DNA from 4 places in the Sulfobacillus thermotolerans genome. Region 4 is predicted to be linked to each of the others. Evidence: riboswitches for the same ligand, from Rfam matches in the RefSeq annotation. Region 4 holds a riboswitch; each other region holds the start of a gene.
The links. Region 4 has a riboswitch for S-adenosylmethionine ahead of ORD20_RS13580 (trans-sulfuration enzyme family protein). Riboswitches for the same ligand answer to the same signal wherever they lie in the genome.

Region 1 (7,957 bases), 1.1 Mb from region 4:
AGTCTCAGGATGGTTGCGAAACAATAGACCCTCAAACCGTTTCCGATTAGCTTTCGCAAAGTAAAATCGCCAATTTTCTTGTCTGGGAGGATGAATCACGATAGATGTTGGGACAAAGACAATCTCGTATCCCGCGTCAAGCACCGAAAAGGCTAGGTCGGAGTCTTCACGGTATGGCGACTTAAATCCCCCCACCTCGGCAATAACTGAGCGACGATAAAACATATTAGCCGTCATAAATTGCCGCCCAAAACGATTGCGAACCTGATGCGTAAAAATGGTCGGCTTGCCTCCGCCGCTTTCTACAGCCCCTTCAACAGCCCCCACATCAGGAGACGAAAAGGCTTGCACGCCATTTTCTAACCAGTGCCTGTCAGGCACTGCATCCGCATCGGTAAAGGCCACAATCTCACCGATAGCCTCACGCCAGCCAGCATCCCGCGCTCGGCCTGGCCCTCCATGATTGACTTCCAACAACCGCAGGGGAAACGCCGTGAGACTTTCGTAGGCTAAAATGGTCGATCGAACATCATCCGAAGAGCCATCGTCTACAATAATCACTTCGATCGGCTGAAGACTATTCGCCGTAATCGCTTCAATCGTACGCCCCACCAAGTGGGCTTGATTATAGATTGGTATAACCACGCTCACCGCAATCATGCGTTAAAATTCCTCCATGTTCTTTTACGTTACGGGTTTGCACCATTGGCGTCAATAAGATAACGACCGTCGTCCCTGAAGTTGTCCTGAAATATTCAGGACCGTCTGTATCCTGATTAGTCCCCGTTATTTTGCCCCTCCTTCAATCGCTCTTCGGTACGTTATAATGAACGACGGGCATTAGTAGGACCATTCTTGATGAGCCTTTCTGTCAACTGAGGTGACTTTTTGTGGGACCACGGCAAATTATTCGCCGTCTTCGCCAGCGATTCGGCCAACAACAGTCTTTACGCTTCTCAACATTGGTTTTAGCCGCGGGGGGGATGGTCTCTAAGGTCCTTGGTCTCGCGCGCCAATGGCTCATGGCGTTGCTATTCGGCACCTCGGCAGCCACCGATAGTTGGCTTATGGCCAGCATCATTCCGGTGCTGCTCTTCGAGATTATCGGCGGTAGCTTTAATATCGTCATGATTCCCTTGCTATCAGGGGGCGTCACGGTGGAAGAAGGCAATGAATCTACCGACGTCTTCCTCAATGAGGCGTACTCGTGGATTCTCGTGATCAGTGCCCTCATGATTGTCCTGTTAGAGATTTTTTCTCCTCAGTTGGTCCATCTGATTGCTCCTGGTTTTCGACACCGCCGGTACCACCTCACCGTATTTCTTTTGCGGCTGATGTTGCCAGCTGGACCTTTTTTGGTGTTGGGGAATTTTATGAATGGCATTTTACAATCGAAAAAGTATTTTATAGCACCGGCCCTGACTCCTGTGATTATTAACGTCGTCCGCGTCGCAACAATTATTGGACTGGGCATGATCATGGGAATAACCGGAGTGGCGATAGGATTTACCCTCGCACAAATGACCCAATTAGCCTATTTAATTCCTGCCTTAAAGCGCCATCACATCGCATTAAAACTAAGCCTGACATGGCGTCATCCTTGGACTCGCCAATATCTAAAACTGGCGACCCCAACATTTCTGGCCCATTCGGTGCAAATCGCTGGAACCATTGTCGACCGCATTTTTGCCTCGACCTTAGCTGTGGGCCGTATCGCTGGACTAAACTTTGCCGAAGTGATTAGCCAATTACCGATTGGCTTGGCCATTACCCCAGTTATCGCCCCAATTTACACCCAGTTAGCAGAACTCTTCAATCGAGCGGGAAATTCGGCTGCGTATAGAGACCTTGTGCGGCAGGGTGTGCAAGTTACACTGTTGGTCGTCTCTCCCTTCTTCTTAGCATTTGTCTTACTCCGGGTTCCCATTGTTGAAATTTTGTACCAACATGGTCGGTTTAATGAGGCCTCAACGGCGCTGACGTCTCGCCTTCTTTTGTATTGGACCCTAGGCATTCCTGGTACAGCTTTTGGAATGCTGTTTTCGCGTATTGTATTATCGCAAAAGGCCACGCGGACATCGAGCGTAGCCAGCATCATCTCCATTATCTTTAACGTGTTTGGGGACTTTCTCTTAGTACGTCCATTAGGATCCGATGGTCTCGCATTAGCCACCTCAATCGCCGCCTACGTTCGCGCTGTCGTGCTCAGCATATGGCTAATGCGCCATCACCTCAATCCCTTCGAAGGCCAGACGCGATTTCTATTCAGTTGGGTAGGAGCACTTATGGGATTTGGTCTTTTCAACCAACTCGCCATTATAGGGATCCACTATAGCCATTTGGGGGAATGGTATTTGTTGCTCCCTGTCATCGCGGCCACTTTATTCATAGCCACAGCGCTCTATATTTTTGTATTAATCCGCTTAGGCGTTTGGCCCGTTACCCCTTCATTGTTATCGCGATTTGTTAAAAGGGCCCGGTCGGTAAAACCCTAAGAAGCAACAAAGCGGCACGCGTCCGCACAGAATAAAACGGCCGCTTGACCCCTTATCTGATAAAGAAAGACAAGAGCCAAGCGGTGAGCTTAACACAAAACCGCGCCAACTGCCTTGGATTCTAGCGAAAGGAAAGACTGGACCATGCGGTATTCGGCATACCATTGGCACCCTTGCCAGATCAGACGTGTACAGTGTGGGCCTGTCCGGCTCTTTAGCCTATCACGCCTGATAAGTGCGCCGGTTGGTGAGCTAAAAGACTTCTCACCGTGACTAGCGGACTGGCAGGGGAGCGGCCTGTCATTTCCACCCAAATCACGACATCGTGGCGGCATAACTCAAGAACATGGCTTTTGTCACGTCCGGAATCCGCAATAAGCAACCATGGATATTGACGCTGCAAACGGTCAAGAATGGCCACGGTTTGGTCCGTGGATCCGCCATCGGCAATAATCAGCTCCACGGTGTTCTGATCCCACATCTCAAGACGCCATAACCCCGTCAAATCGATGACGGCTTGTTCAATCAGATGTTCTTGATTCATCACGTGCAGTACGATGCTGACAGACAGCGCTTCCACTCCTGCCGGCTGCAAAACACGCGCATAGACCCATTCAAGCACCACAACAGCTCCGTACAGCGACAGAGCCAACCCAAGCGCTCCCCACCAGGTCACCGCGATTCCCCTTTCCACATTCTGTCCCATTATACGAACAGACTGCGGAAAAGATGACCAAAAGACTAATCTGCGGGCTTGACAGCCGCGCGGTCTAGAAGGGCATCAACACGGTTCAATTGTTCCCATGGCAAAGCCACATCAGTCCGGCCAAAATGACCATACGCTGCCGTCTGAAGGTAAATCGGCCTCCTCAGGTCAAGATCTTCGATAATACCGAGCGGTCGCAGGTCAAAAACCTCGCGGACAATTTTGGCTAGGGCCACGTCCTCTAAGCGTCCGGTTCCAAAGGTATCTACCATAACCGATATAGGTTCGGCGACACCAATCGCATAAGAAATTTGAATTTCGGCGCGCTCAGCCAATCCTGCCGCGACCAAGTTTTTAGCCACCCACCTTGCCGCATACGATGCCGATCGGTCGACCTTCGTGGGATCCTTGCCAGAAAATGCCCCACCTCCATGCCTCGCATAACCGCCATAGGTATCGACAATAATCTTCCGGCCTGTTAAGCCTGAATCTCCATGGGGCCCCCCTACCACGAACCGACCGGTTGGGTTAACCAATATCCGCGTGTTAGAGAGATCCCAGTGCGGAGCAATCACCGGCCGAATCACTTCCTCGATGACCGCTTCCTGAACCATTTCAAGCGTGGCAGACGCATGATGCTGGGTCGACACCAAAATCGTATCAATACCAATCGGCTTAGCGTTCTCATAGCGTACAGTCACTTGGGTTTTGCCATCAGGCCATAGAAATGGGACGGTTTCCGTCTTGCGGACCTGCGCCAGTCGATAGCTCAGCTGATGAGCCAACGAAATAGGTGCTGGCATAAACTCCGGGGTTTCATTGCAAGCATACCCAAAGACCATGCCTTGGTCTCCTGCCCCGATTAAGGCGCGAGCATCGGCTGAGCCTTGCCGCACTTCCAATGCCTCGTTGACGCCCATGGCGATATCCGCCGATTGCTCGTCAATCGACGTCAGAATCGATACTGTATCCGCATCAAATCCCATTTTGGCACGGGTATACCCAATATTGCGGATGGTGTCTCGCACCACCCGAGGAATATCGACGTACGTCACCGTAGAAATTTCCCCGACCACTAATGCTAGTCCGGTCGTAACAACCGTTTCCGCGGCAACGCGCGCAACGGGATCCTCCGCGAGAATCCGGTCTAATATGGCGTCTGAAATTTGATCGGCAATTTTGTCCGGATGCCCCTCCGTAACCGATTCAGACGTAAACAGAAAATTGTGCCCCAACTCATGCCCTCCTTGCAAATTCCCACAATAAACAAAAAGACCCCTTCCGAGAGAAGAGGCGCTACGCTGGTATTCTCTCATCCGTCCCCGTAAGTGAGGTCGGGATTGGCACCTTGGCATGGGTAGCCGGTTGCCGGGCTTCATCGGGCCTGTCCCTCCGCCGCTCTTGATAAGAGCTTCATGGTCAATTGTCTTCCCGAGTATATAGCGTTTCCCCAAACGCTGTCAACATCCACGACACGTGGTTTAAGCGGGTCTCCCCGGGGATGGTGCCAGCTCCCATCCCCGGCATCCGGCCTATAAATAGGCTAAACCGGGCGGTTCGTTAGAAATTTCTGCCTGGTTGCCTCTCCACCCCGAAGATGACGCTCGGCCTTATTCACTTCTAGGACTTTTTTCACTTCTGTGGCTAATGCTTGATTGACTTTAGGTAATCGTTCGGTGACATCCTTGTGGACCGTGCTTTTGGATACGCCAAAAACCTTTGCAGTATCACGAACGGTTGCGCCGTTATTCAGAATATAATTTCCGATGTCCACAACACGCTGCCAGATATGGTCCTTCACATTTCCGGCCCCTTTCTCCCCCCGAACTTGGTAGAGTATATGGGCCGCAAAAAAATAAATGCCAGAGCAAATAATCCTGCTCTGGCATTTCATGGGTTCACGAGGAAGGGTGCATAAAACCTTCCGGGTTGGTTGCCATAGACCCGTGAAATACTTGGAAGTCTAAGTGAGACCCCGGTTGGCGGCTATAAATACTGCTGCCCCCTACACTCCCTACGACTTGTCCTTGCTTAATCATCTGACCCGCCTTGACACTGGCGCTGCCCAAATGTCCATAGACCGTTTCATAGTCATTGCCATCCTTCACAGTCACGGACAGTCCTTGATGATCGACATTGTCGACTTGCGTGACCACTCCACCCCAAGCCGCATGCACGGGTGTCCCCGCTTTTGCGGAAACCGTTATGCCCGGATTGTAGTACCACTCATTGAGGGCGCCCGAATACTGCCATCCAAAGGGATTGGACACGGTGCCGTTAATCGGCATCAGCAACGGGGCCGTAGTGTCGTTAAGGGCGGGAGCCTGAGCTGCTTGATGTCCACGCGCACTGGGCACGTGATGCGCGACCGGCACGGTCACTGTATGCGATGACCGGTGTGTCAGTGCAAATGTTAGAATGCCTCCCCCCACTACTGCGACTCCCCCAATGATTCCGAACATGGTGAGACGACGATTCGCCATAGTGTCTGTTCCTCCACTTTCGTATGCGCTGCTGCGCCGAGGATATTCATATCCTCTTAATTCCAGTGTGCCCAGGAACTGGTAGTTCAAACACACTCAATAAGTCACGGTCACCAAAGGCGTACCTACATCAACCTGCTCTTCGTCCCAATAGGTGTTGTAGTTCGTCGCCACTTGCAAATTGACCGCGTGCCCCTGAAGAGAGTCGTGGGAATGAATGAACGCCGTGTATCCCGCGACCGACACGTACTGAGGGGTTTGAATGCCGTTGACACGCGATGCTCCGACTGCACGAAAGGCCTGATTAACCAAGGATTCTTCCTGGCTCACCGTCAAAGGGTGAGGTAAGGTCCCCTGCAAGGTTAGGGACAGATGAACCGCGCCATAAGGGGCCAGGATGCGCCGCACGAGAGCGGTGCTTTCACTTAACCCATGAAACCCTTGACTGCCTACCCGGTCAATAACGAGATAGGTCGCGCCAGAGGCCAGACGTTCCGCGATCAGTTCGGTCTTGAAACCGGCAATGGTTGCATGGATATCGGCCTTTTGATAGTCTGCGCCCTGGGTTTGTTGCACCGTACCCGTGACGTGACTCTGCGTCGCCAGTTTGTTGACCCACTGTCTTAATGACATTCCCCGTGCTGTCCCCGCCATTTCCACCCAGCCATTGATACTAAATCCCTGTGGAGTAGCCTTTGTCGCCTGAAATGCGGTCATAAGCGGCGAAATTACGGCAGCCCTTACACTCGCCCCCATCCACACAAGAATGGCAACCGCGAGGACCCATAATCCGTTTTTCACAATGGCTTTCATGTCTTGTCCCCCTATGAAGTGTTGTCTACCAGATTGTTCCACCCCAGGGGTCAGTTCATACATGACAGAAGATGACGACGAGGACAGATGCACGGAGGGAGAGTCGCCAGTACCGTCTTTCGTAGATAATCTCGGTAAATAAATAAGCCCTTGGTCCCCCACCCCCATAGGTCACCGCACGACATAGCACCTTGTTCAGCCGAAGACTGAAATGAGACGGGAATGCTCCTCAGCCCGGTCGTGTTTAATCCCCTGCCTTCATCCCTAGTACATAAAAAAGGACTCCGCAGAGGATGTCTGCAGAGTCCTTTTGGTCCACGTTGCTTAAGCCGATGTCATACCGCCCGCACTGTGCCCAGCCAGTTTTAGACGATTTTCTGCGCGCTGCAAAGCGCGCTTAGCCCGAATCAAGTCAATATCCGGTTTGGCTTGGGCAATCGTCTCGAGCGCTCGTTGACGAGCCAACTGGGCTCGTGCTACGTCAATTTCCGAAGCGCGTTCGGCCGAATCAGCCAACACAACCGTTGTGTCATTTCCCACTTCGAGAAAGCCCCCGCCGATTGTGAACTGTTCAACATTACCCGCTTCAGGGTAGACCGTGATGATGTGAGGCACCAACGGAGTGATAATTTGCATATGATGGGCTAAAATGCCAATTTCTCCCTCGGTCGACCGGACGATAATATACGTCACAGGCCCGTCAACCACGGTGCGTTCAGGTGTCACGATTTTCAAATGATACGGTGTCGCCATAATGTCCCCCCTGCCCTAAAGGGTCTTGGCTTTCTCGACGGCCTCATCAATAGACCCCACCATGTAAAACGCCATTTCAGGGAGATCGTCATGACGCCCTTCTAAGATTTCCTTGAAGCCCCGAACGCTTTCGCGAATCGGTACATACTTTCCGGGGGTTCCGGTAAATTGTTCCGCCACAAACATCGGTTGAGACAAGAACCGCTCTAATTTCCTAGCACGAGCGACAATCAGCTTGTCATCATCGCTCAGCTCATCCATCCCCAGAATGGCAATAATGTCCTGGAGTTCCTTATAGCGCTGAAGCACAGCCTGAACACCGCGGGCCACCGCGTAGTGCTCCTCACCGACCACCTGTGGGTCTAAAATCCGTGACGTTGACGCTAACGGATCCACAGCCGGGAAAATCCCCTTCTCAGAAATACGCCGCTCCAAGTTGGTCGTGGCATCCAAGTGCGCAAATGTCGTTGCTGGAGCCGGATCGGTATAGTCGTCGGCGGGCACATATACCGCTTGAATAGAGGTAATGGAGCCCTTCTTGGTTGAGGTAATCCGCTCCTCCAAATCACCGATGTCCGTCGCTAACACCGGTTGATATCCCACCGCTGAAGGCATACGGCCGAGTAATGCCGAAACCTCAGACCCCGCTTGAATAAAGCGGAAGATGTTGTCGACGAAGAACAGCACGTCACGGCCTTCTTGGTCAC
Region 2 (7,957 bases), 1.1 Mb from region 4:
CGCGCGTAATCATACGTTGGGGGATTCCAGGGATCGGCTTGGTGATAGGTGGTGGCACGATAAATGGGAGGCGTAACCGCCTGGGTGGCAGGGTCAATCTCCTGGCCGGTGTGAATAAACTCCGTCTGTTTGTGTGGCATCATAGACTCCTTTGACGCATCTAGGATAGGGAGTTGAGCGCTTGGTCTAAGTCGGCCATGAGATCATCCACATGTTCAATGCCGACGGCCCCTAAGTCTAAAGGCCGCTGGCGAACCGCGGTCATAAACGTATTATCAATAGCCAATTTGGCACCATGGGCATGGGCCATTTCCGCAAGAGCTCGTAATGGACTGACTTGCAATAAGGGGTTACTAGGGCTTTCCGCAATAACAAGACGCGTCGTGTCCGTAAAGGCGCGCTCGACCGCATCGAGTTGGCGCGTGTTAACCATCGAGGAGCGAATGCCAAATTTTGCAAAAACATCTACCAATAAGCGATAGGTCCCCCCATAGGCATCGTCAGTGACAATCACATGATCGCCTTGGTGGAGCATGTGCACCAAAGCCGTGAGAGCAGCCATGCCGCTTCCATATAAAAGAGCGCCAGCACCTCCATCAAGACGGTTGATAGCCTCTTGCGCGCTGTGGCGGGTTGGGTTTTCGGTCCGGCTATAGTCGTATTGGCCAAGGTTCTCACCCGGATGCTGATACGTCACCGTTTGATAAATCGGGGTGCTAACAGATCCATATGCGAGATCTTGTCCGACGCCGCAGTGAGCAGCAAGAGTTTCAGGATGCCACTGAGGGCTCCTCATATGATGCACAAAAATCGTCCTTTCTGGGGCAATATCAGCCGATCAAGAAGTGAGAAAACGATCCAAAATATCACGGGCATTTTCATGGCGACGGCTTTCTTCCAATAAATAATTGAGCACGTCACGTAGCCAGGCGTCTAAGGGAATACGGTCCGTCTTTAATACGACGTCGTGCACGATCTTTTGCCGTTCGGGAAGCAGTTGACCGCCCTTGGCACTAAGTTGGTAGCGTACATTGTCAAAGGTTAGGGTGATCGACTTAATGGATGACGTTTTGGAGAAGAGGCCCGACTGACGAACCACCCGCACGTTTTCGGGCAACGACGCCTCCAGCTTATGCGCCAAGACGGTCATAAGCATTGGGACGTCATGGCGGACATCCTCCAGTCCAGCCGCGAGAATCTCAAAAGACATTCCCGCATTATCATCCATGTGGCACGCCTTCTTTCTCCTGCGCTGTCGGTTCACTAATGCGCATGGCCTAAGTATTGTGGACAGGTAGTCCCGCAATCATCACTCCTATTTTCAGCGAAGATGGGGCTGTGTGCAAGGCACGAAACTCCTAGACGGAGGATTTTTGTATAGAAAGAATGGGCGAGAGGTAGGGGAAGGAGAGCAAGAGCTCCCGCCGCATTAAGGGCAGCGGGAGTCGCTTAATGGAAGACGTGATGCCACAAGGTCAAGGCCGTGTGGCTGATTTGCATAGCAGCAAAGGTTAAAAAGGAGCCTAATATGGCGCGGACTCCTTGCCATGACTCGAGACTGCGCTGGGCATCCCCTAAGGTGTGGATGAAAAAATTCAACTGCCATAACAAGACAGAGCCGAGAACGGCAACAATGACGACGAACCAACGGAACACATGGCGGCGGCGAGCTGGTTTAGAGTCGGAATCCAGCACGCTGTGGCGCCGTTCTTTGGATAAAGACGAGCCCGATGACGACATGGTGCCACCTCCTATGGATACTCTATCATCCATACCAAAAAATGGCAATTATATTATTTTATGCAATGTCTCTTGACCATTTCGCGACGCCATGGTATTTTGCTTACAATTCAATAAGATTTACTTCTTATCCAGAGTGGTGGAGGGACTGGCCCGATGAAACCCGGCAACCCCCATAGGGTGGGTGCCAATTCCGGAAGAATACGGATTCGTATTCTTTAAGATGAGAAGAGCTAACGCCTCTTCTCTAAGTAGGCGTTTTTTTATGGTTGGATGTGCCGGGCTCTGTCTGGTCCACGCCACGCGTCCAGCTTCATTTCCTCAACGACTTTGATGCCGGTGAGATCAGAACAGGGGAGAAATTATATAATGAAGACAACGATTATGGGGTCTTATCCGAAAATTCCGGCGGGTCCGGGGCCGAGTGTCCGGACTGCTATTCAACGTTTCGAAAAAGGGCAAATCTCGCCGGAGCAACTGTACTCGACCTATGAAAGTGTTGTAAAACGGGTCGTGGACTTAGCCGCTGATGCACAGTGTGATAGGACCACAGATGGCCAGATCCGCTGGTACGATCTCTTTGATCCCGTCGTTCGGGACTTGGATAATGTGTACAGTGCGGGTCTACTGCGGCTGTTTGACAACAACTTTTACGTACGTCATCCGGTCGTCACAGGTCGCCTACAATATCAAGGGGGAACGCTAGCGGCATGGAGTCGCGAAGCGGCCTCTTTATCTCGTATTCCCGTGACAATTGTCCTTCCGGGCCTCTTTACCTTTTTATCTATGGTGGAAGACAAAAATTACCACAATGAGGAAACGCTATTAAGTGACTTGGTTGATGTCATGCGGTTGACCGTCCGTCACCTCGCTGATACGGGTATTGTTGAGGTGCAGTGGGATGAGCCGGCGCTGGCGCGCTATGCGGATCGTTGGCCCACAGCGTTCGTTCAAGAAGCGTACCAGAAGCTCCTAGCGTTGGAAGGACTCGTGCTGGATTTAGCTCATCTGGTGCACGAGGAGGCGGTGGCATTAGAAAAAGCGGGCGCTCGTTATATCCAAATTGATGAACCCGCGTTATCGACGAGGCCCGAAGAATTGGATTTGGCTATTGAAGCCATGGCGATTGTCACAGAAGGATTGACGGCGAAGACCATCAGTCATATTTGTTACGGGGATTTTGATACCATTTTGCCGGGATTATTTGAGCTTCCGGTGGACCAGCTCGACCTCGAAGCCGCTAATCAGAATTATGCATTGCTCGACCTTTTGGCGCGCCATCCTTGGCCCCAAAACAAAGAATTGGCATTAGGCGTGGTGGACGTGCACACGCACCGCATTGAATCCGTCGATGAGGTTAAGGCGGGAATTCGGCGGGCACTTGAAATTGTTCCCCTCAACAATTTGCTGATTGACCCGGACTGCGGATTAAAGACGCGTACATGGGACGAGGCGACAGAGAAATTGCGCGTAATGGCGCAAGCGGTTCAAGCAGTGCGGGAAGAGGAAGGCCTCGAGTGAAATCGTTAGCGGATGCTTTAAGGGACCCGACGTGGATTATAGGGGACGGAGCATCAGGCACGGCGCTTATGGCGGCGGGGATCGACCCCGCTGCTCTTCCTCTCGTGCCGCTAAGACAGCCTGACACGTTAATGAATCTCCATCTCCAATATCTCGAGGCCGGAGCACGGTTGTTAGAGACCCAAACCTTTTCCGCCAATGGGAGCAAACTGGCGGCACTGGGGCTCGAAGCCGACGTTGTCTTATTGCACCGCCGCGCAGCGCAAATTGCGCGACACGCGCGCGATATCTTTGGCGAACCCGCGTGGATTGTTGGATCGATAGGACCTTTGGCACAACCTGTCGCCTCGCCGGTTATGGAGAGCCTTACGCATGAAGAGGCCGTGGACTATTATCGCCCGGTGGTCGCGGGACTGTTAGCTGGTGGAGTCGATGGCTTTATTGTGGAGACGATGTCTGATATTCCCACGGTATTAGCCGCGGTAGAAGCCATTCGCGAGGAAAGCCTCTTGCCGATTATTGTGAGTTTTGCGTTTTCACCGGAAGGGGCGACGCGTTACGGGCTTACGCCCGAACAGGCCATTGAAGCGATGGGCCAATTACCAGGCGGTCCTCCTCAGTTGGTGGGTGCCAACTGCGGAAGTGGACCGGCTCCGTTGCTGGATGCCGTGATTCGAATGGCGCCACGGGCCAAAGATTTGCAGATTCCGTTAGCCGCCTTTCCTAATGCAGGGCAGCCCGCGATGGTGGCCAATCATGTCCATTATCCGGCCAGTCCACATTATGTGGCGACCATGGCCCCAGCCCTCGCGGAAGCTGGGTGTCGAGTGATTGGCGGGTGTTGCGGGACGACAGCGGCGCACATCCAAGCCATTGCTCAAACACTGCAGCATATGCCTGTTTTGCCCCAGGTCCGGACGTGGAACGTTGAGGACGAACATGCCGCTAATGAAACAATGGGGGGTGAAGGCGCTCCTGAAGGCATAAGGCAACTTTTTGGCAAGCGTTTTGTTGTGAGCGTGGAACTCGACCCGCCTCGGGGCGTCAATCCCCACCGGGTGCTGGAAGCCGCGCGCACCGTATGGGAAGCCGGCGCGGACGCCATTAATATTGGTGATAGTCCCATGGCACGGGTGCGACTCAGCGCGCTTGCAACGGCGCGGTTGATTGCAGAACAGCTACCGGTCGAAACTATTTTGCATTTTACCACTCGTGATCGCAATCTGATGGGACTACAAAGTGATTTGCTCGGGGCCCATGCCTTAGGCATTCGCAATGTACTGGCGCTCACCGGCGATCCGCCGGGCATCGGTGACTACGCCCATGCGACCGCTGTGTACGACATCAATTCTATTGGCCTCGTGAAGGTGCTGGCAGGCTTTAATCAAGGGCAAGATGCGTCGGGACAGAAAATTGGTGGCCATACGGCGTTTGATATCGGAGTCGGGGTGAATCCGACGGCCGAGGACCTCGACCATGAAGTGCTTCGCTTACAGCAAAAACTAGAAGCCGGCGCGGGATTTATTATGTCTCAACCCATTTATGCCAAAGAACAACTGGAGAGATTTTTGGACCGTTTTGGTCCCTTGCCGGTCCCCCTGTTATTAGGCGTTATGCCCTTGGTATCCTATCGTCAAGCATTGTATTTGCACAATGAGGTGCCGGGGATTACCATTGGCACAGAGATTTTAGCACAGTTCGAACATGTCCAAGATGGGACAGCGCTAGGGATTGACATGGCCTGTGCATTGCTTGACGATCTCGAATCGGTTATTCAGGGTGTCTATCTGGTGCCTTCATTCAATCGCGTTGAGCCGCTCTTGCCCCTCATTGCCTATATCCGTCAGGAATTCAGCACGAAAAAAAGGTCGTAAGGTGCTGCGCTGTGTGTTGGAGCAAAGCGCGTACTGCGGCAGGCGAGGGCAGGGTCCACTGGGCGGTTGTAGGGCCGTCCCCAACATGGATAGTCACGGCTGACGGGAGCGCGGCAAAGGCGTCTTCGTCCGTACGGTCGTCTCCTATGACGACAGCTAGGGTTGGGGAGGGCAGGATCGCCTGCACCCGTTGCCACAAGACGTGAACGGCATCCGCTTTCGTTGGGCCGGGCTTAGGGCGAATCTCCCAACACAATTTAGCTGGTACGATCTCAATAGCCTCGATGCCCGTCATGGCGTCACGCACACGGCGGGCAACGGCAGGGCCTTCGGCCGCTGCCACTTGTCGGTAGTGGACGCTAAAGGAATAGGTTTTGTCTTCAATAAGCAATCCTGAAAACTCTTGGCGCAAAGGGGCCAAAGCTTTTGCGATCGCATCATGGTGGCGGCCAAAGGCTTGGACATTCTCATGCGTCCAATGCTCTGGGCCGGCCTGATACTCGGCGCCATGGTTGCCGCTGAAGATCAGCGGCAGTGGCGCAAAACGCTGTTGGATGTCAGAGAGCGCCCGGCCGCTAATTAATGCAATCCGGTGCTGAGGTGATTGTGCGATTTGCCCCAGAGCCCATAGCAAAGACTCTGGGACATGGACCCGGTCCGGGCTCGGAGCGAGATCTAACAAGGTGCCATCGATATCCATGAACCACACACAGCTTTGAATATGGCGATCACAAACGAGACGATGCAACGTGAACTCGGAAAAGAGCGGTTTAGACATAAGATTGCGCAGCCATCTTTAATGTGAGAAAAATATCGGCCATCCAATCATAGATGGTGTGTTCTTCGAGGTGCTTACGCATGGCTGAAATACGATCCGCCCGTTCGTCTGCCGAAATACTCAAAGCTTCATGCAGGGTATTGGCAAAACCCTCCGGGTCTAAGGGATTGATGGGGAAGGATTCGTGTTCTAGTTCATTGGCGGCCCCGGTGGTTTCACTTAATAGCAAGACCCCGCGTTTGTCAACTTGTGCGGCCACAAACTCTTTCGCGACAAGGTTCATACCGTCGACCAAAGAACTCACAACCGCAAAATCCGCGGCACGGAAGAGCCCCATGAGACGAGGGCGATCGAGACTGTGGGGCAATGTAATGATGGGTTTCCATCCGTTCGTCGCAAACCGTTGGTTGACTTCCTGCGTTTTCTTTTCTACCTGCTCGTAGAAGCGCCGATATTCAGCCACCTCCGTCCGCGAGGGGACAACAATTTGAAGATACGTGACGTGTTCGCGGTATTGCGGATACAACGTGTAAAATTCCTTCATGGCGTCTAAACGCGGTAAAAGACCTTTCGTGTAATCGGCGCGATCGACAGAAATCCCTAAAATTTGATCACGACGGTCTACGTGGCGACGAATACCTCGGACCCAACGCCGAATTCGTGGGCTTTCCACCATCGCTTCAATGGCGTTGACATCAACCGAAATAGGAAAGGATTTGACATGGACACTACGTCCTTGCCAATCAATGCGCCCGGTCTCACGACTGCATTGCCCGATCCCCACGCAACCCAGTTTCCGCCTATTTCTTGCAGTAACGGGTCAAGGGCAGAGACCACTCCTCCCGCGGTTTGTATTGTGCGTATTCCACCGGCAACGCGTTCATCGATGTAGGGCTCCCGGTTGGTTACCACAACAAGAGGAGCCTCGATCAGCTGTTTGATGGCCATGACCGTCACCTCTCTTTACAGCCATTGTAACATACAAAAAAGGAAGAAATTTGGTAGATCAAGCCAGAGAGGATGGGGATTTGCGACGAATTTTTCTAAAACGGGCCACGAGCTCGCGAATCTCGGGAAAGCGGAACACGGTTAACATGAGGAGATAGACCAACAAGGATGTGCTGACCGTCCCGACAAGCCCTAACGTTAGGGGAATCAAGCCGTGGATGGCATCTAAAGCGAAGAGGTGGCGGGCGCCGTATACCGCAAGGGCGGTCACGGCGGCGGCGATGAGAGTTTTCACCGCAAAAGGTCGAAAGTGTAGGCTGCTGTTATGTGCAGGATTGAGAGCCCGGATAGTTAATAAGGTCGTATTGAGCCAAGCCGCGAGCCCCGTCGCTAAGGCGAGACCGTCTGCTTGCATGAAACGCACGAGAATTAAGTCCCCTACAATGTTGAACAGAATCGTGATGATGCTAAAACGGGCCGGGCTTTTCGTATCTTGCGTGGCAAAAAAGAGCTTTTGCAGATAAAACGATAAGCCAAAACCCGGTAAGCCGACAGACCAAAATAATAGAGTGCCGGAGGTAATGCGGGTTGAGTAATTGGAGAAAGCGCCATGCTGGTAAATGAGGCGTAAGATGGGAACGGACAAGATCATAAACCAAATGGTAATGGGGACGATGAGCAGCACGACCAGCCGAAAACCACGCATCGCCAGCTTTTGGTAGGTCAATTGATCGTGTTGGCTCTGGTGTTGGGCTAAACGCGTATAAATCGGCGTCGTCAGGGACGAAATGACGAGACCTACGGGAATTTGAACCAAGACATATGAATAGTTTAAGGCGGCAAGACTGCCAGTGCGCAGGGATGATGCCAAGACGCGATCAACAATCACGCCAATGGTACCGACCGAACTGGTCAGAAAAAAGGGCCCTGACATGCGAATCATTTTTCGTAAGAGGGGATGACTGAAGTGCCAACGGAAATGCAAGTGCAGCCCCGTCTTGCTTAACGCGGGGAGGGTAATGGCAAGCTGGGAGACAACCGCAATCAAAAACCCCATAGCAACGCCTTGAATTCCGAAATAGTGGCCGAGGACGAT
Region 3 (7,957 bases), 1.3 Mb from region 4:
TGGCTGATAATAAAGCGCCAATCGTCGTGGGAATCAAACACACTAAAAGGGCTACCATCGTGGTAATATTGGCGGCATGCGGTCCAAAATAACGCGCAATGGGCACGAGAGTCACCACGACGAGAACAAAAATCAGCGTGAGCACCCCTAAAAGAGCCGAGAGCGCTATCTCATTGGGTGTTTTCTGCCGTTCTGCGCCCTCCACCAACGCGATCATCCGGTCTAAGAACGTCTCTCCAGCATTAACGGTAATTTCTATCACCAAGTGATCAGACAACAACACCGTCCCGCCTGTCACGCCATCATCCGCCGCCTTAACCACAGGAGCCGATTCGCCGGTGATAGCGGATTCATCAACAGAACCCACGCCTTCAATGACTACGCCATCGCCCGGAATGACGTCCCCTGCTTCTACAAGCACCTTAGCGCCCTTAGTAAGTTGGGGTGCATCAACCCATGACGTCGTTCCATCTGGCAATAAGAGCTTCGCACGTGTCGAGGACTTAGTACGCCGAAGAAAATCGGCTTGGGCACGCCCTCTGGCCTCAGCAAAGGCTTCCGCAAAGTTGGCAAAAAGAATGGTTAGAAACAAAATAATTGCCACCAGAAGATCGTAATTACGGTCGGCCGCACCTTTTTGAATCAATGTTAGCCAAACCACGACAGCCGTTCCCAATTCCACGACAAACATCACCGGATTGTGAATCATTTCCCGCGGATCCAGTTTGCGGATGGTCGCCTTGAGAATGCTCGCTGTATAGCTTCGCTGTCCTGCAATTTCTTGTGCTGCCAACGGGCTTCAGACTCCTTTCTCATCCAGTCATCCGTTAAAAAAGGTGGTGTGCCATCATTAAGTACTGTTCGGCCAAAGGCCCCAAAGCCATCACCGGGAAAAAGGTCAACGCATTTAAGACCACAATGGCCCCCAGTAAAATGCCGCCAAACAGCACGGTGTCGGTATGCATTGTGCCAGATGTCTCAGGCACAGCGCGTTTTCTTGCCAAAGATGCTCCCACCAACAGCATGACTAAAATGGACGCGTAACGGCCGAGAATCATCACAACACCGATGGCCACTTCATAAAATGGCAGCCCAGCATTAAGACCTGCAAACGCTGACCCGTTATTCGCCGCCGCTGAACTAAAAGCGTAGAGAATTTCGGACAAACCATGCGGCCCCGGATTCAAAATTCCCGCCAGTCCTATAGGACTAGCCACAGCGATGGCCGTCCCCACTAATATTAAAAGCGGGTGCATTAAAAAGGCGATGGAGGCCAAAGACACCTCCCGCGCTTCAATTTTCTTGCCCAAGAACTCCGGGGTCCGCCCGACCATGAGTCCCATTAAAAAGATCGTAATAATGACGAACATCACCATATTCAAAAGTCCAGAACCAGAGGCACCAAAGACCATGTTCAAAAACATGCCGAGGAAAAACGATAACGACGATAACGGTAAATAACTATCGTGCGCACTCGCCACGGAACCGGTCGAAAACGCCATCGTCGATGTTTCAAAAATCGATGTGCCGCCCATGCCAAACCGCATTTCCTTACCCACCATGTTCGCGTGGCCATGCAGGCCTAGCGCATTGATAATCGGGTTTCCAGCCATTTCCGGAAAATACAGCAATGCGAGCATAACCAGATAAAACACCCCGGCCACACCAATGAGCGTCCATGCCAATCGTTTTCTCCCGGTCATCACTCCAAACGTATAAAAAAGGGCAACGGGCAAGAGTCCCATCGAAATCGTTTCGATCAGGTTAGAAAACGCCGTGGGGTTTTCTAACGGGTTGGCGCTATTGGCGTTCGTAAACCCGCCCCCATTTTGCCCTAGGTGCTCTATGGCTTCCCACGTGGCTATTGGCCCTTGAGGCACGGTCTGCGTCTGTCCCGTAATGGTATGTAGGTGAAGATACGGCCCCAACGATTGGGGCACCCCCTGCCCGACCAGAACAAGAGCAACAACGATGGCCATTGGCAGCAATAAGCGAGTTACGACCAAGGTCACGTCCACAAAGAAATTGCCCATCTTCTTTCCGGACAGCATGCGCAAAAATGCGATAGCGGCCGCCACGGCGGTAGCCGGCGTTACAAATTGTAAATAGGATAAAACGGCAAACTGTGAAAAATAGGACATCGTTAATTCCCCAGAATACGCCTGCCAATTCGTATTCGTAACGAAACTGGCCGCCGTATTAAAAGCCAATTCGGGATTAATTCCTTTCAAATGCTGGGGATTAAAGGGCATTATTCCTTGCACGCGCAATAGAAAATAGGCCCCTAACATCCACACAACATTCGTGAAAATCAACGCCAGCCCATATTGTTTGACCGTCATGGCACTCTGACGCGTCACGCCCATCGCGCGAAATATCGTATTTTCAATGGGAGTCAGGGGTTTATCAAGTAGCGTAGGCTGAAACGTGAAGACTTTGGCAATATACGTGCCCAGTGGCTTCACGGTAAAGGCAAAAACCGCGATAACCACTATCCACGTTATCACCGTTTGTGTCGACACACATTGTCCCCCCTTAAAAATGTCCCGGATACGTCAAACTCCCGTATTAAAATTTTTCTGGATGTACAATAACATACACGAGATAGACCATCACAAGAACGGATAGCGCCAATAAGAACCAGTCCATAAAATCCCCCTTATGACAACTGCTCGAGAAAATGAAGCAATGCCACCATGGCGGCATATAGCAGCAAAGTCAAAACCACCATTTCCACGTCTGCCATATGGTGACTCCTTCCATACATGGGTGTAACAAACGACACTAGTATATCAAGCCTGCTGCGAATAAATCCGTAAAAATTTTCCTTGCCCCGATAAAAACCGCATAAAAAGACAGTGCGCCCATTTCGTGCTATAGTCAATATACATTCATAATTAAGCTAAAGAGGTTGAAAATGCCCCCAACAGCCGACCCCGCAGAACGGACGTCCGCAAAACCATGGCGATGGATTGCAACACTGATGGCCATGGCAGGAGTCAGCGTGACCATTGTCTTATTTCATTATCTGGTCGCCCCTTATCTGCCGCGTGGATCGCACGATTTTTCTCTAGCTATTATCTTAGTGATTGGTACAGGCTTCTTCTCCTATTTTGTTTTTGGCATCCTATCGCAACAACAAAAGGCGGTCACACTAGCCAATCAGCGCTTAGAACGACAACGTGACGGACTCACCGCGTTGCGTGAAGCCTCGTACGCCATGACCACGGTGGGAGACTGGCATGATATTGTCCAAAATGTGGTAGATGTTGCGCGCAAGCTCACAGGGGCCAGATACGCCGCGCTCGCAGTACTGGAAGACGACGACGCCTATACAATCAGCCAATTCTTCACATCTGGTTTAAGTGCCGAAGAAGTGGCAGCAATGGGCCCTTATCCGACGGGGCGTGGACTACTGGGCGAAGTGATTCGCACGCGTCGTCCGATTCGCCTGCAGCGCCTGCAAGACCATCCAGCATCCGTTGGATTTCCGCCACATCACCCCAAAATGGAAAGCTTTTTAGGTCTCCCTTTACTCTATCAAAATCAAGTCATGGGCCATTTATACCTTACGGAAAAAGCCGGAGGCTTTACAGCAGACGATCAATCCATGGTCGAACTATTTGCCCGACAAGCCGCAGCGGTCATTGCCAATGCCCGCTTTTATCAAGACCGTGAATCATTTGCGACGTTAAAAGAACGCGAACGCATTGGCCGAGATCTTCATGATGGCGTATTGCAGACGCTTTACGGCACGACTCTGTCCATTGATAACCTTGTAGACTCCGTCGAGACACTAGATCCGTTTGCGATTAAAGAGCTCATGCGCATCAGCGAAACGTTAAGCCTTCTCATGACCGACATTCGGTTCTTTATCCAAAGTCTCGAGTCGACATCCATTGACTTTAAAATTGCCCTGACGGACATGCTTAGGCGCCAAGGGCCAATGGATGACATTTCCATGGAATTTGATGATTCCCGGTATTTGGACTTACACCCCGAACGTATTCACGATTTGCTGTTAAGCATACAAGAAGCCGTCTCCAATGCGCGTAGCCATGGCCATGCTCATCACATATTGGTGCATTGGCATTCCACTGCGGAATCATACCAAGTGCAAATCATCGATGACGGCGAGGGCTTTGTTCCGCAGCCAGATGCCTCCCATACGCACTTCGGGGTACGGAACATGTCTAAGCGCATGGAGCGATGGCATGGGCACGTGGATATCCAAAGTCGATTGCATGAAGGTACAACTGTCACCCTTACCGCCCCCTGGCTATAATGAGGGGTAAGAACTCTTTATTTAAGGAGGGCACAAACAATGCCCGAGGATAATCCGATACGCGTTGCTATTGTCGATGATCATGAAGTCGTACGCATTGGTCTGCGCAATATGATTGAACGCCAGCCCGATATGGTTATGGCCCAAGAATGGGAAAGCGGCCAAGAGGCCATCGACCATATTCCAGGTAATGTTGATGTTGTGGTCCTAGACGTTCGTTTGCCGGATATCAATGGCATGGAAGTCTGCCGCAAGCTTAAAGATCAAGATCCCAATCTCCGCATTATTATGCTCACCTCATTTGGGAGCCAAGATTTGGTGGTTGACGCGGTGAATGCCGGGGCTTCAGGCTACCTCCTCAAGGAATCCCGCGGACGCGCTGTTATTGACGGCATCCGCACGGTCGCTCAAGGTGGCGCATTATTTGGCCCTGAAGTCACATCACAGTTGCTCGAGCGCCTTCGCAATCCTAAAGTCACTACCGATGCCGTGGAAACGCTCACTGCGCAGGAAAAGAAAGTCCTCGAACTCATTGCCCAAGGCCGAACCAACAAAGAGATTGGCCAACTAATTTTCTTGAGTGATAAAACGGTCAAGCATTATGTCAGCAACATTCTCAGTAAATTAGGATATACCAGGCGTTCCGAAGCGGCTGCCCATTTTGCCCGCTATAATGCACCCGAAACCAATGAGGAAAACTAACTAATCCATATTGACGAAATACCTGACATTCTTTATCCTGTTATTCAATTGAAAACCTCTTATGGAGAGTGGCGGAGGGACTGGCCCGATGATGCCCGGCAACCGGCCTTGATGGTTATGGTGCCAATTCCTGCAGCATATTGCTGAGAAATGAGAGGCCGACACCAGAAGAGCCGGCTCTTACTGGTGTTTTTTTATGCGTCACCTTGATAAGGAGGCTTTAAATTAATGGAAAAGCCAAACCATTGGCAATTCGAAACAACGGCTGTCCGGGGTGGATACACACCGGATGCGGCAACATCGGCCGTCGCGACCCCGATTTATCAAACGGTAGGTTATGCCTTTAAAGATTCCGAACACGCAGCCCGGCTCTTTAATCTTGAAGAACCTGGCAATATTTATACCCGTATCATGAATCCCACCACCGATATTCTGGAACAACGTCTAGCCGCGCTCGAAGGCGGCCAAGCGGCTGTCGCCTTTTCATCAGGCATGGCAGCTATTACGGCGGCCATTTTGAATCTCTGTCGAGCGGGTGATGACATTATTGCCTCGACGTCTTTATATGGAGGTACCTGGACACTCTTTACCTCCACGCTTAAGGATTTCGGCATCACTGTCCGGTTTGTGGCCGACAACGACCTTGCTGAGGCCGATGCCCTGATCACCGAGCACACGCGCGGTGTCTTCGTGGAGTCAATTGGCAATCCTCGGCTCAATGTGACCGATATCGCCGCGTGGGCAGATTTTGCGCATCGTCACCACGTGCCGCTTATCGTGGATAATACCTTTGCGACTCCATATTTAGAGCAGCCCATCGCATACGGGGCAGATATTGTCATCCATTCACTGACGAAATGGATTGGCGGACATGGCACCTCACTCGGCGGCATCGTCATTGACTCGGGCCGATTTAATTACAATGTACCAAAATTCCCTCTCTATTCGGAGCCTGATGCAAGCTACCACGGCATTGTGTTCGGCGAACAACCCAGCTCCTATGCCCTACGCTTGCGCGTGAAAACCCTGCGAGATACAGGCGCCGCATTAGCCCCTTTCAATGCGTTTTTGATTCTATTAGGGCTTGAAACATTGGCATTGCGCATGAAAGAAGCAAGCCAGTCTGCCGCATTCATTGCCGACCGCCTAGCCCATCATCCCCTCGTCAGTTGGGTCAATTATCCCGGCCTGCCAGCCGACCCCGCCCATTTGAACGCGCGCAAGTATTTACGGGAAAACCTCTTTGGTACCATGCTCAATTTCGGTGTCAAAGGTGGACGCGCACAAGCCGAGCAAGTCATGAATCATTTGCAGCTCTGGATTATTGTGGCCAACGTCGGCGATGCCCGGTCTATGGCCATTCACCCGGCATCGACAACCCATCAACAGTTAAGTCCGCAAGAACAAGAACTAGCGGGCGCCGGGGGTGACCTCATTCGGTTATCCGTAGGGCTGGAGAATGCTCACGACCTGTGGGCCGATTTGGAGCAAGCATTAAACGCGTCCACTCACGCCTAACTATTGTGGCCAGTGTGAACCTAAAACGCCCACACTGGCCCCTTTTGGGTCAGTATTCGACTAACTGCATGGTGTCACGGTCCTTACGCCGCCCAGCCAGCGTCATTCGCCTCAATACTATGAGAGTATACGGGCCATGGGTTTTCATGCGCATCAAGGCCAAATGTTCCCGCGCTGCAAGAATCCCGAGCGTACGCACACTATATGTCCGTCCTTTTGGGCTCGTACTCGCCACTTCTATAGCAAACAATTTTGACCACAAGGTATTATCATCCACCGAAGAAATCACACAAACGATTCCATTGGGTGCCAACTGCTTGCGCATATGATGAAAGATTTGCCGCACCTGCGTCGCTGAAAATTCTTCTAAAAACCGTACTGCACTCACCACATCAAACGGCCCTGTTGGCAAACCCGCTAAAACGTCGCCTGCGACTAAACGTACTGATGAGAAGGACCTTGTGCGACACCGAGCAATAACTGAAGGGGTATCCAACATCGTCACATCAACCCCCATTTGGCTTAGCTGCCGTGCCAAATCACCCGTACCCCCGCCAATATCAAGCCAGCGCATTCCTGTTGAGGGTTTGATATTGGCGATAAGGAAGGTATTCATCTCTTGACCGGAGTCGGTAAGGCGCATATCATCCGCCGCATGCTTCCATGGTGCCAGCGCTTCCTCACAAAAAGGCACCAAGTGAACCCAGCGCCTCACCGCATCAATGCGCGTGATACGACGGGGATCCGGGGGTGCGCCGCACCACAGCCACCGTTGCCCACTGTAGCGCACCACCCCTAGTTGTGCCAATGTATGCACTATTTCACAAGCCGGAAATCCTTTGTTTCTCCCCAACTCCCTTATCATTTCATTATCAGCGCCCTCAACCAACATAAGATATAGCCCTGACAAGATCACTGCATACATCACGGCATCCACATAAAAATCCCGGTCCAACAAAGCCCAGTCCGCATCCATGGAAACACACCTCACAAGGATTAATTGGGTTGCGTTTTCCACCTTATGCGGGAGATATCATAAAGTGCTTAGCCCTAAACTTTTTAATGCGCGATACTCATCACGCCAATAATCGCCAAGAGTTTCAAGGCGACATCACGCCGTGTCAAACTCCACGGATCATCGTGCCACGGCGTGAGAGCCGTAATCAGCATAGCGACAGCGAAAATGCCTGCCCAAGCCCCAAAGATTCGAGGGTCGCTATATAGGCCGAGCAAGCAGACTATAATCCCCAATCCTTGATAAGCGAGGATAATCTCCACAACATGGCCCCTATCATGGCTAGGGCTAAAGATATGCCCACATGGGGAACATGGGCCCCTTGCTGCAAGAAAAACCCCATGAGCACGGTGGGGATGCTCCATATTGCTAATGGCAATGGCCTAGAAAGTTGCCAGGCACCGCGCCAATTCATAACCCGCCTCCTTCTTTTAGGT
Region 4 (7,957 bases):
CAAATTTTCTCCGGACGGCCATTAATGCACGCCGCGGGGAGGGCAACCAAATTCCCTTAAAAGAATTCCGGGACAAACTGGATGCCGCAATGAAGTTTCTCGAAATGGATACCAAATTTGCCAACCGGTATCTTAATGAAGGATTTTCCGGTGGCGAAAAGAAACGGAATGAAATTCTTCAAATGATGATGCTGGAACCGCGTATTGCTATTCTTGACGAAATTGACTCAGGTTTGGACATTGACGCCATCAAAGTTGTTTCCAAAGGTGTTAATTCCTTAGCTGGTCCCAATTTTGGCGCATAGCACACATACTATGGTTTTCTTTGGTGCGGACAAACAACGCCAGGATTTTGACACACGCATTACCCATAGCAGCCCACATACCACGAGTCACATCATTGCGAAAGGCGTCATGAAGGACAAAGCGCGTAGCGCTTTTAATGGGGTGACCGATATTAAACCCGGGGCCGTGCAATCCGACGGTCGCCAAAAAGAGCAAACGCTCATGCTCTCCGACGATGCCCGTGCCGATGCCGTTCCGTCCTTACTCATTAACGAAAACGATGTCTTTGCAGCACATTCCGCAAGCACCGGCCCTATCGACAAAGTTGCCTTATTTTATTTAATGGCGCGCGGACTGTCTGAAAAAGAAGCGATTCGGTTGTTTGTTCATGGCTTTTTAGCTCCCGTGGTCGACGCCATTCCCTCAGACCTCTTACGGAACGCCGTCTGGGATTCGGTAGAAAGGAAGTTGGATCAATGATCCCTGCTCTGGTTGACCTCGGAGACTTTCCGATTCTTGGGCGTCCCATTAATGGCCACCGGCTTGTGTATTTAGATTCGGCGGCCACATCACAAAAACCGCGTAGCGTCATTGACAGTCTCATATACTATTATGAGACCACCAATGCCAATGTGCTACGAAGTGTGCATACCCTAGCCGAAGAATCGACGGTCGCCATGGAGGCCGCACGTGCTAAAATTGCGCAATTTATCAATGCACGGGGTCCAGAAGAAGTGATTTTCACACGCGGCACGACGGAGAGCTTAAACACCATAGCCCGTGCATGGGGTGACAAATTTCTGGAAACCGGTGACGAAATCGTCCTTTCACCCATGGAGCATCATTCCAATCTTATTCCCTGGCAACAATTAGCGGCCCGAACCGGTGCTCGTCTTCGTTATATCGAACTAGAGGCTGATGGCACCATTGCCTTAAACCAAGTGCAAGCCCAGCTGTCGGACCGCACACGGATTGTCACGTTATCTGCCGTATCCAACGTGCTAGGGACGTTTAATCCTATTCGTGAGGTGGCCGACATGGCACACCAAGTGGGTGCCATCATGGTCGTCGATGGTGCACAATCCGTGCCGCATCTCCCCACGGATGTCCAAGCCATGGGCGCAGACTTTTTAGCCTTCTCGGGCCACAAAATGCTTGGGCCAACAGGGATAGGGATTTTATGGGGCAAAAGCAGTTTACTAGATGCGGCGGATCCTGTCGTATTCGGCGGCGAGATGATTGCCTACGTCGACCGCGAATCTGCAACGTGGGCAGAACTTCCTGCAAAGTTTGAAGGCGGCACTCCCCATATCGCGGGGGCAATTGGCCTTGGCGCAGCGGTCGATTATTTGCAAAAGGTGGGCATGAGCCGCATTGCCCTACACAGCCAGCAATTGGCTGAAGAAGCATACCGACGTTTGGCGGCTATTGATGGTATTACCGTGTATGGTCCGCCGGCGCCCCGAACTAGTGTCGTGGCTTTTAACGTAACAGGAATCCATCCTCATGACGTGGCACAAGTCTTCGATTCGCGGGGTGTGGCCATTCGAGCTGGCCATCATTGCGCTCAACCCCTCATGCATCTATTAGACGTAGGGGCAACGGCGCGGGCGAGCTTTTACCTTTATAACAGCAGTCGCGATGTCGATGCGCTCATTGAAGCCACTGAGGAGACAAAGAGGTACTTTACACGATGAACTTGGACGATATGTATCGGGAAACAATACTGGACCATAACCAAGCTCCGCGCCACTTCGGTCACATGGAAAACCCGACACAAGTCGTGGGCATGCTAAATCCGACGTGTGGCGACCAAATTCAATTGGAGCTAAAGATTCACGACGGCCTTATCGAAGATATTCGCTTTAGCGGCCAGGGCTGCTCTATTAGTATGGCCTCAGCCTCCATGATGACCGAAGCGGTAATCGGGCATCCTGTAAGCGAAGCCCTTGCCCTTGCCCAAAATTTTAAAACGTTCATCACAGGAGGGACATCAACCGTACCCCTGGGAGATCTTGAAGCGTTGCACGGCGTGTCTCAGTTTCCCAGCCGTGTTAAGTGCGCCACCTTGGCCCATAATGCTTTAGAAAAAGCTTTAACCGAACCATCTTAGCCGCTTAACCCCAAAGATCTGAGACGTTTAAGGAGGGACTATAATGGCCAGCAAACCAACAATTGTCAACGAAGAGTATCAGTATGGCTTTAATGATGGCGATGTCAGCGTTTTGAAATTTGCGCGCGGCTTGCGTCGAGAGACGGTCGAAGAAATCTCGCGCATCAAGCAAGAGCCTAAATGGATGCTGGACTTCCGCCTCCATGCGCTCGATGTGTTTTTCAAAAAACCTATACAGCGCTGGGGAGCTGACCTCAGCCAATTAGATTTTGACCAAATCGTGTATTACGTGCGCCCCTCCGAGAATCAAGGCCGAACATGGGACGATGTGCCTAAGGCCATTAAAGACACGTTCGAGCGATTAGGCATTCCGGAAGCGGAAAGAAAGTTTCTAGCCGGCGTCTCCGCACAATACGAGTCAGAAGTGGTCTACCACAGTATTCATAAGGACTTGGAAGAAAAGGGCATTATCTTTACCGATACGGATTCTGCCTTAAGAGAATACCCGGAAATCTTCCGAGAGTATTTTGGCACCGTAATTCCTCCGGAAGACAATAAGTTCGCCGCGTTAAATTCGGCGGTATGGTCTGGAGGCTCTTTCGTCTATATCCCGAAGGGAGTCACTTGCGATATCCCCTTACAGGCATACTTCCGGATTAACTCTGAAAACATGGGCCAATTTGAACGAACGTTGATCATTGCAGAAGATAATGCGTTCGGTCACTATGTTGAAGGCTGTACAGCGCCAAGCTATAATTCAGAGTCTTTGCATTCTGCTGTGGTTGAGATTTTAGTGAAAGAAGGAGCCCGGATGCGCTACACGACCGTTCAAAACTGGGCTTCCAACGTCTACAATTTAGTCACGAAACGGGCCGTGGCCTATAAGAATGCTACCATGGAGTGGGTCGACGGCAATATTGGCTCCAAAGCCACCATGAAATATCCTTCTGTCTATCTAATGGGCGAAGGAGCCCGGGGCAGCGTGCTTTCTATTGCTGTTGCGGGCCGGAACCAACACCAAGATACCGGAGCTAAAATGGTTCACATGGCTCCAAACACCACCTCGACAATCGTATCTAAATCGATTAGCCAACATGGGGGCAAAACGACTTATCGTGGGTTAGTTCATTTTGATAAAACAGCGACCGGAGCTAAGGCGAACGTGAAATGCGATACGCTGTTGTTAGACAACGAATCAGTCAATGACACCCTGCCCTATTCCGAGGTCGAAACCAGCCATGCTGAAATGGAGCATGAGGCGACCGTGACAAAAGTCAGTGAAGAGCAGTTATTCTATCTCACTGCGCGTGGGTTATCCGAAGAGGAAGCCACCCGTCTAATCATTTTGGGATTCATTGAACCTTTTACCCGGGAATTACCGATGGAATTCGCGGTGGAAATGAATCGCTTGATTAAGTTTGAGATGGAAGGAGCTATTGGCTAAGTGGCACAGTGGGTACGCGTGGCATCAGTCAATGATATCGTTGCCGGTGAACCGTTTCTTGTGCCGATGGAAGACGATGACATTGCGTTATATCAGGTCAACGGCGAATATTTCGCCACAGATGATTTGTGTTCCCATGCCGAAGCCTCTCTGTGTGAAGGAGACCTTGTCGGATACATCATTCATTGTCCGAGGCATGGCGGTCAATTTGATGTGCGGACTGGGGAGGCGAAGCATTTTCCCGCTTATGCTCCCATTCGCACCTACCCGGTAAAAGTTGAAGGTTCAGATCTCTTCATTGACATCGAAGGATAGCCAAAAAGCACAACCAGCTCGTGTCTGGTTGTGCTTTTTCATTAAGCCGATAACGTGGCAGCCTGAATCAAGTCACCGGCAATGTCTCCTGGGTCTTCTAGCCCTATAGAAATACGAATGGTTCCGTCTGTAATGCCCATTTGTGCCCGTTGCTCCGGAGTTTGGTTGCGGTGTGAAGCAATTAACGGATATAGGCACAAAGAGTAGACGTCCCCCACCGTCGTTGCCGAAGCAATGAGTTCTAGGCGGTCCATAAAACGAAATACACGGTCTTTTCCGCCCGACAATTCCAGTGTAACCACAGCACCGCCCATGTTAGGGAGCAGTCGCTGAGCCGTTGCGTACGTGGGATGATCTGCAAATAGTGGGTAATAAACGTGCGTAAAGAGACCAGACGCTTGGAGCTTTTGAGCTACCTGCAACGCATTTGCGCTTTGCTTTTCAAAGCGGACTCCTAATGTCCGCAGGCCTCGGTGGATAAGCCATGATTCAAAAGGACCTAAGACCGCCCCACGCAATTTGAGATATTGGTGCAAGCGCTCCTCATGTTGCTGGCGCCCTAAAACAACGCCCCCCATGGCATCGCCATGCCCTCCTAAATACTTGGTAGCACTATGAACCACCAGGTCAGCCCCGCACTCCGCAGGTCGGTACATCACGGGTGTAGCAAATGTATTATCCACAATGACCTGCGCGCCATGGCCATGCGCCAACCTTACCAGCTCTGGCACATCAAGCACTTTCAGAAGAGGGTTAGAAATGGTCTCGATTAGAACCGCTTTCGGCCGAACCTCGGCCAACATGGACACGAATACATCAGCGTCGGTAAACTCACCGACGGCAGTCTCAACGCCAAACTCAGCCCATAGGCTTGATAACAGACTTAATGAGGCCCCATAAATATCTTGGGAGACCAGAACACGATCGTGCGGTGCTAATCCCGTTGCGTAAAGAGCCGCATCAATAGCCGCCATACCAGAAGCTGTGGCAATACCGGTTTCGGCATGCTCCAACACCTTCATAGCCTCAACCAAAGCCGCTACATTGGGGTTCCCATGACGGGCGTAAGAAAAACCTTCGCGAGTTCCACCCATCAATTGATCTAGCTCTTCGCCTGATCGTGATCGATAACTCGTGGATGGATAAATCGGAAGAGCCGTAGGTTCTAAATTTCCAAAAAAATCGGTCCCAGCATGAACCAACCACGTATCACGTTCCCATTGCGGCATAGATGTCCGCCTCCTTTTCCATAAAAAAAAGCTCCCACCGAGGGAGGACGGACAACAACCCGTTCCCTCTCATCTCGAAAGACATTACGTCTTTCAGGAATTAGCACCCCAAGGGGTTGCCGGGCTTCATCGGGCCAGTCCCTCCGCCACTCTCGATAAGAGGCTAAGCAAGCTGACTTTATCATAAACTGATACGGCAATCAACGTCTTCCATCAATTATCTTCGCATCTAAGGCAATAAATGGCAGTTCTTGCTATTTCCAACAATGAATGCCATGATAGAAAGAAGGATTTCACATTAGGAAGAATGGGGCATTCATGGAATCAACCAATCCGCTTTTCCCGTGGAGTGATAGCGACCAGGAAATATGGCAAACCCATCGCGACGGACTGTATGCCATTCATACACAATTTGTTGGTCGTGCACTGACCGTTGCCGAGGCTCATGATGGAATGCGTACCATCATTGAAACTGTCACATGGGAACGCTTTACGCAAATGTTACAAGGGCACTTTCACACCCTCGCGCAAGATCCTAGGCTCGCTATATCATCCGAAACTAGTAGGCATATGGGGACAGCTCATATGCGTGCGCACATCAGCCCGTCTTGGTTTATCCGTCTCTTCAACGAATACTTCCCTGCCTACCATGAAATGCAGGAAAAGTGGGGTGATGGTCTGCCCCCCTTACGGTTAGTAAGGACCCGCTGGCTCTGGGACGTAGCTACAGCACTGGATAGTTATAATGATCTTCTCCACCACGAAATTGCCCAACAAAGCCAAAAGGTTGCTGACTTAATGGCTTATGCCTATCAAGACCCGCTGACGGGACTTCTAAACCGCCGAGGGCTGGAAGAGTTAATCGAACGACATGACCAATTGTATTCAAATATTCCAGGCCTCTTGATCCTTTTAGACTTAGACGGGTTCAAAGCGGTAAATGACCAGTTTGGGCATCCAGCTGGCGACCACTTTCTGCAACAAACGGCACAATCGTGGCGATCCCTCATCCGTTCGCATGACGGTCTCGCACGGATTGGTGGAGACGAATTTGGCCTATGGTTCACCTTTGCCGGACAACCCGAACAGGTGATATCCCATCTTCGACACATGGCTCAAGCCTTACCCTCTAAGACATTCCCGTTCGGTGTCTCGGGCGGCATTGCGCGCTATCCTGACGACGGCAGACGCTTTCAAGATCTCTATCGCCAAGCTGATAAAGCGCTATATCAATCGAAAAATCATGGCAAAGGATGCGTTTCTACTCTGTCGCCACCCCGCTTTTATCCCCTATCTAGTGCCTAAAACCGTATGGTGACAGATACCTTTTTATCAAATGCGCCTGATAGCTCCGCCGTTCAGGGCGGAGCTATCAGGCGCTGACCCCGCAAGGGTCAATCCGGGGTTTCCTGTTGTTCGATGTATTGCCGAATGATGGAGAGGGGTGCTCCACCAGCCGATCCCGCAAAATAACTCGGCGACCAGAGACTGCCGCCCCACAGCGCCCGCTCAATGCTCGGATAGTGCTTCTTACGTATCAATCGCGATGAGACGCCTTTGAGGCTATTCACCAGGCGAGAAATCGCGACCTTAGGCGGATAAGTGATGAGCAAATGCACATGGTCCCGCTCGCCGTCGAATGCCTCCAAGGTGGCCTCGAAGTCCTGGCACACGTCAGAAAAAATGGTACGCAAGTCCTCCAGGATTTCTTTCGTAAAGACCAACCGCCGATATTTCGCCACAAAGACCAAATGCACGTGTAAGTGAAAGACACAGTGTCTGCCGGTTCTGTAGTCGCTTGTGTTCGCCATAGACCAAGGGTATAATAGACCCAAGAGTTCGTCAAGCTCAGGAGGAGATCGATGCAAGAAACCATCGTCTTCCCCTATCGCGTGTCGGTGCCCCCGACGGAAGGGGCGAAAGCCTCCGCTGCTCGGCGATCAGCGGGCGACTTGTGGACGCGTTTGGTCACGATCCATCGGTTCTGCCGCAAACGCCATTGGCGATGGCCCACCGAATCTCCACTGAAAGCGCATGTCAAACGGCGCTTTCCGCTGCATGCGCAAACCGTCCAAGCCCTCATCGAAAAGTTCTCCGCCACGATTGACGGGGTGCGTACCAAACGCCAAAACGGGGATAAAAAGGCACGCTATCCGTGGCGATTCCGCCGATACTTCAACCCCATTTTTAAGGGACAAGCCCTCCAAATGCAGGGATCGCATCTGCGCTTGTCTCTCGGGCGCGGGCGTGAACCCATTCGGGTGTGGCTTCCCGATGCGTTACCGACCGGGACGATGGTCCAGGCGGAGCTGGGCTATGGCGAGATCTTTCTGACGGTGACCCGCATCCTCGACGATCCGCAACCCCCGGTGTCCGAAAAGGTGGGCGGCCTCGATATCGGCGTCATTCACCGCGGCATGGTCTCCGATGGCCAAGAGGCCCTCGCCGTGTCGGGTCGGGGCCTGCGATCCGTCAAGCAGGGCCGCGCCAAAGGGCTGACCAAGCTCCAGAAAAAACGGCGCCGCACGCAACCCGGGTCGCGACGGCGCCGCCGTCTCAACCGCGCGCGGC

Region 1: linked by a shared signal. The riboswitch ahead of metK (methionine adenosyltransferase) and the one ahead of ORD20_RS13580 (trans-sulfuration enzyme family protein) in region 4 are both predicted to bind S-adenosylmethionine.
Region 2: linked by a shared signal. The riboswitch ahead of ORD20_RS07705 (hypothetical protein) and the one ahead of ORD20_RS13580 (trans-sulfuration enzyme family protein) in region 4 are both predicted to bind S-adenosylmethionine.
Region 3: linked by a shared signal. The riboswitch ahead of ORD20_RS04275 (O-acetylhomoserine aminocarboxypropyltransferase/cysteine synthase family protein) and the one ahead of ORD20_RS13580 (trans-sulfuration enzyme family protein) in region 4 are both predicted to bind S-adenosylmethionine.

Annotation. Positions count from the first base shown of each region.
Region 1 covers NZ_CP133983.1:646,513-654,469, reverse strand. The annotation lists gene ORD20_RS03315 (glycosyltransferase family 2 protein) at 1-660, opposite strand, end outside; gene murJ (murein biosynthesis integral membrane protein MurJ) at 891-2,495, shown strand; gene ORD20_RS03305 (glycosyltransferase family 2 protein) at 2,710-3,171, opposite strand; gene metK (methionine adenosyltransferase) at 3,237-4,436, opposite strand; SAM riboswitch class I at 4,511-4,612, opposite strand; gene spoIIID (sporulation transcriptional regulator SpoIIID) at 4,745-5,002, opposite strand; gene ORD20_RS03290 (M23 family metallopeptidase) at 5,100-5,684, opposite strand; gene ORD20_RS03285 (YwmB family TATA-box binding protein) at 5,781-6,497, opposite strand; gene atpC (ATP synthase F1 subunit epsilon) at 6,822-7,250, opposite strand; gene atpD (F0F1 ATP synthase subunit beta) at 7,266-7,957, opposite strand, start outside.
Region 2 covers NZ_CP133983.1:1,509,631-1,517,587, forward strand. The annotation lists gene ORD20_RS07685 (trans-sulfuration enzyme family protein) at 1-143, opposite strand, end outside; gene ORD20_RS07690 (aminotransferase class I/II-fold pyridoxal phosphate-dependent enzyme) at 161-796, opposite strand; gene ORD20_RS07695 (hypothetical protein) at 839-1,228, opposite strand; gene ORD20_RS07700 (hypothetical protein) at 1,450-1,740, opposite strand; SAM riboswitch class I at 1,865-1,970, shown strand; gene ORD20_RS07705 (hypothetical protein) at 2,110-3,261, shown strand; gene ORD20_RS07710 (bifunctional homocysteine S-methyltransferase/methylenetetrahydrofolate reductase) at 3,258-5,135, shown strand; gene otsB (trehalose-phosphatase) at 5,113-5,913, opposite strand; gene ORD20_RS07720 (alpha,alpha-trehalose-phosphate synthase (UDP-forming)) at 5,906-6,697, opposite strand; gene murJ (murein biosynthesis integral membrane protein MurJ) at 6,920-7,957, opposite strand, start outside.
Region 3 covers NZ_CP133983.1:845,926-853,882, reverse strand. The annotation lists gene kdpB (potassium-transporting ATPase subunit KdpB) at 1-709, opposite strand, end outside; gene kdpA (potassium-transporting ATPase subunit KdpA) at 828-2,522, opposite strand; gene kdpF (K(+)-transporting ATPase subunit F) at 2,569-2,649, opposite strand; gene ORD20_RS04290 (hypothetical protein) at 2,660-2,785, opposite strand; gene ORD20_RS04285 (GAF domain-containing sensor histidine kinase) at 2,918-4,285, shown strand; gene ORD20_RS04280 (response regulator) at 4,325-4,987, shown strand; SAM riboswitch class I at 5,044-5,144, shown strand; gene ORD20_RS04275 (O-acetylhomoserine aminocarboxypropyltransferase/cysteine synthase family protein) at 5,216-6,505, shown strand; gene ORD20_RS04270 (class I SAM-dependent methyltransferase) at 6,555-7,481, opposite strand; gene ORD20_RS04265 (hypothetical protein) at 7,565-7,783, opposite strand; gene ORD20_RS04260 (hypothetical protein) at 7,744-7,935, opposite strand.
Region 4 covers NZ_CP133983.1:2,610,709-2,618,665, reverse strand. The annotation lists gene sufC (Fe-S cluster assembly ATPase SufC) at 1-305, shown strand, start outside; gene ORD20_RS13605 (SufD family Fe-S cluster assembly protein) at 295-765, shown strand; gene ORD20_RS13600 (cysteine desulfurase) at 762-1,982, shown strand; gene sufU (Fe-S cluster assembly sulfur transfer protein SufU) at 1,979-2,398, shown strand; gene sufB (Fe-S cluster assembly protein SufB) at 2,442-3,842, shown strand; gene ORD20_RS13585 (non-heme iron oxygenase ferredoxin subunit) at 3,843-4,157, shown strand; gene ORD20_RS13580 (trans-sulfuration enzyme family protein) at 4,199-5,386, opposite strand; SAM riboswitch class I at 5,453-5,548, opposite strand; gene ORD20_RS13575 (GGDEF domain-containing protein) at 5,705-6,691, shown strand; gene tnpA (IS200/IS605 family transposase) at 6,781-7,197, opposite strand; gene ORD20_RS13565 (RNA-guided endonuclease InsQ/TnpB family protein) at 7,249-7,957, shown strand, end outside.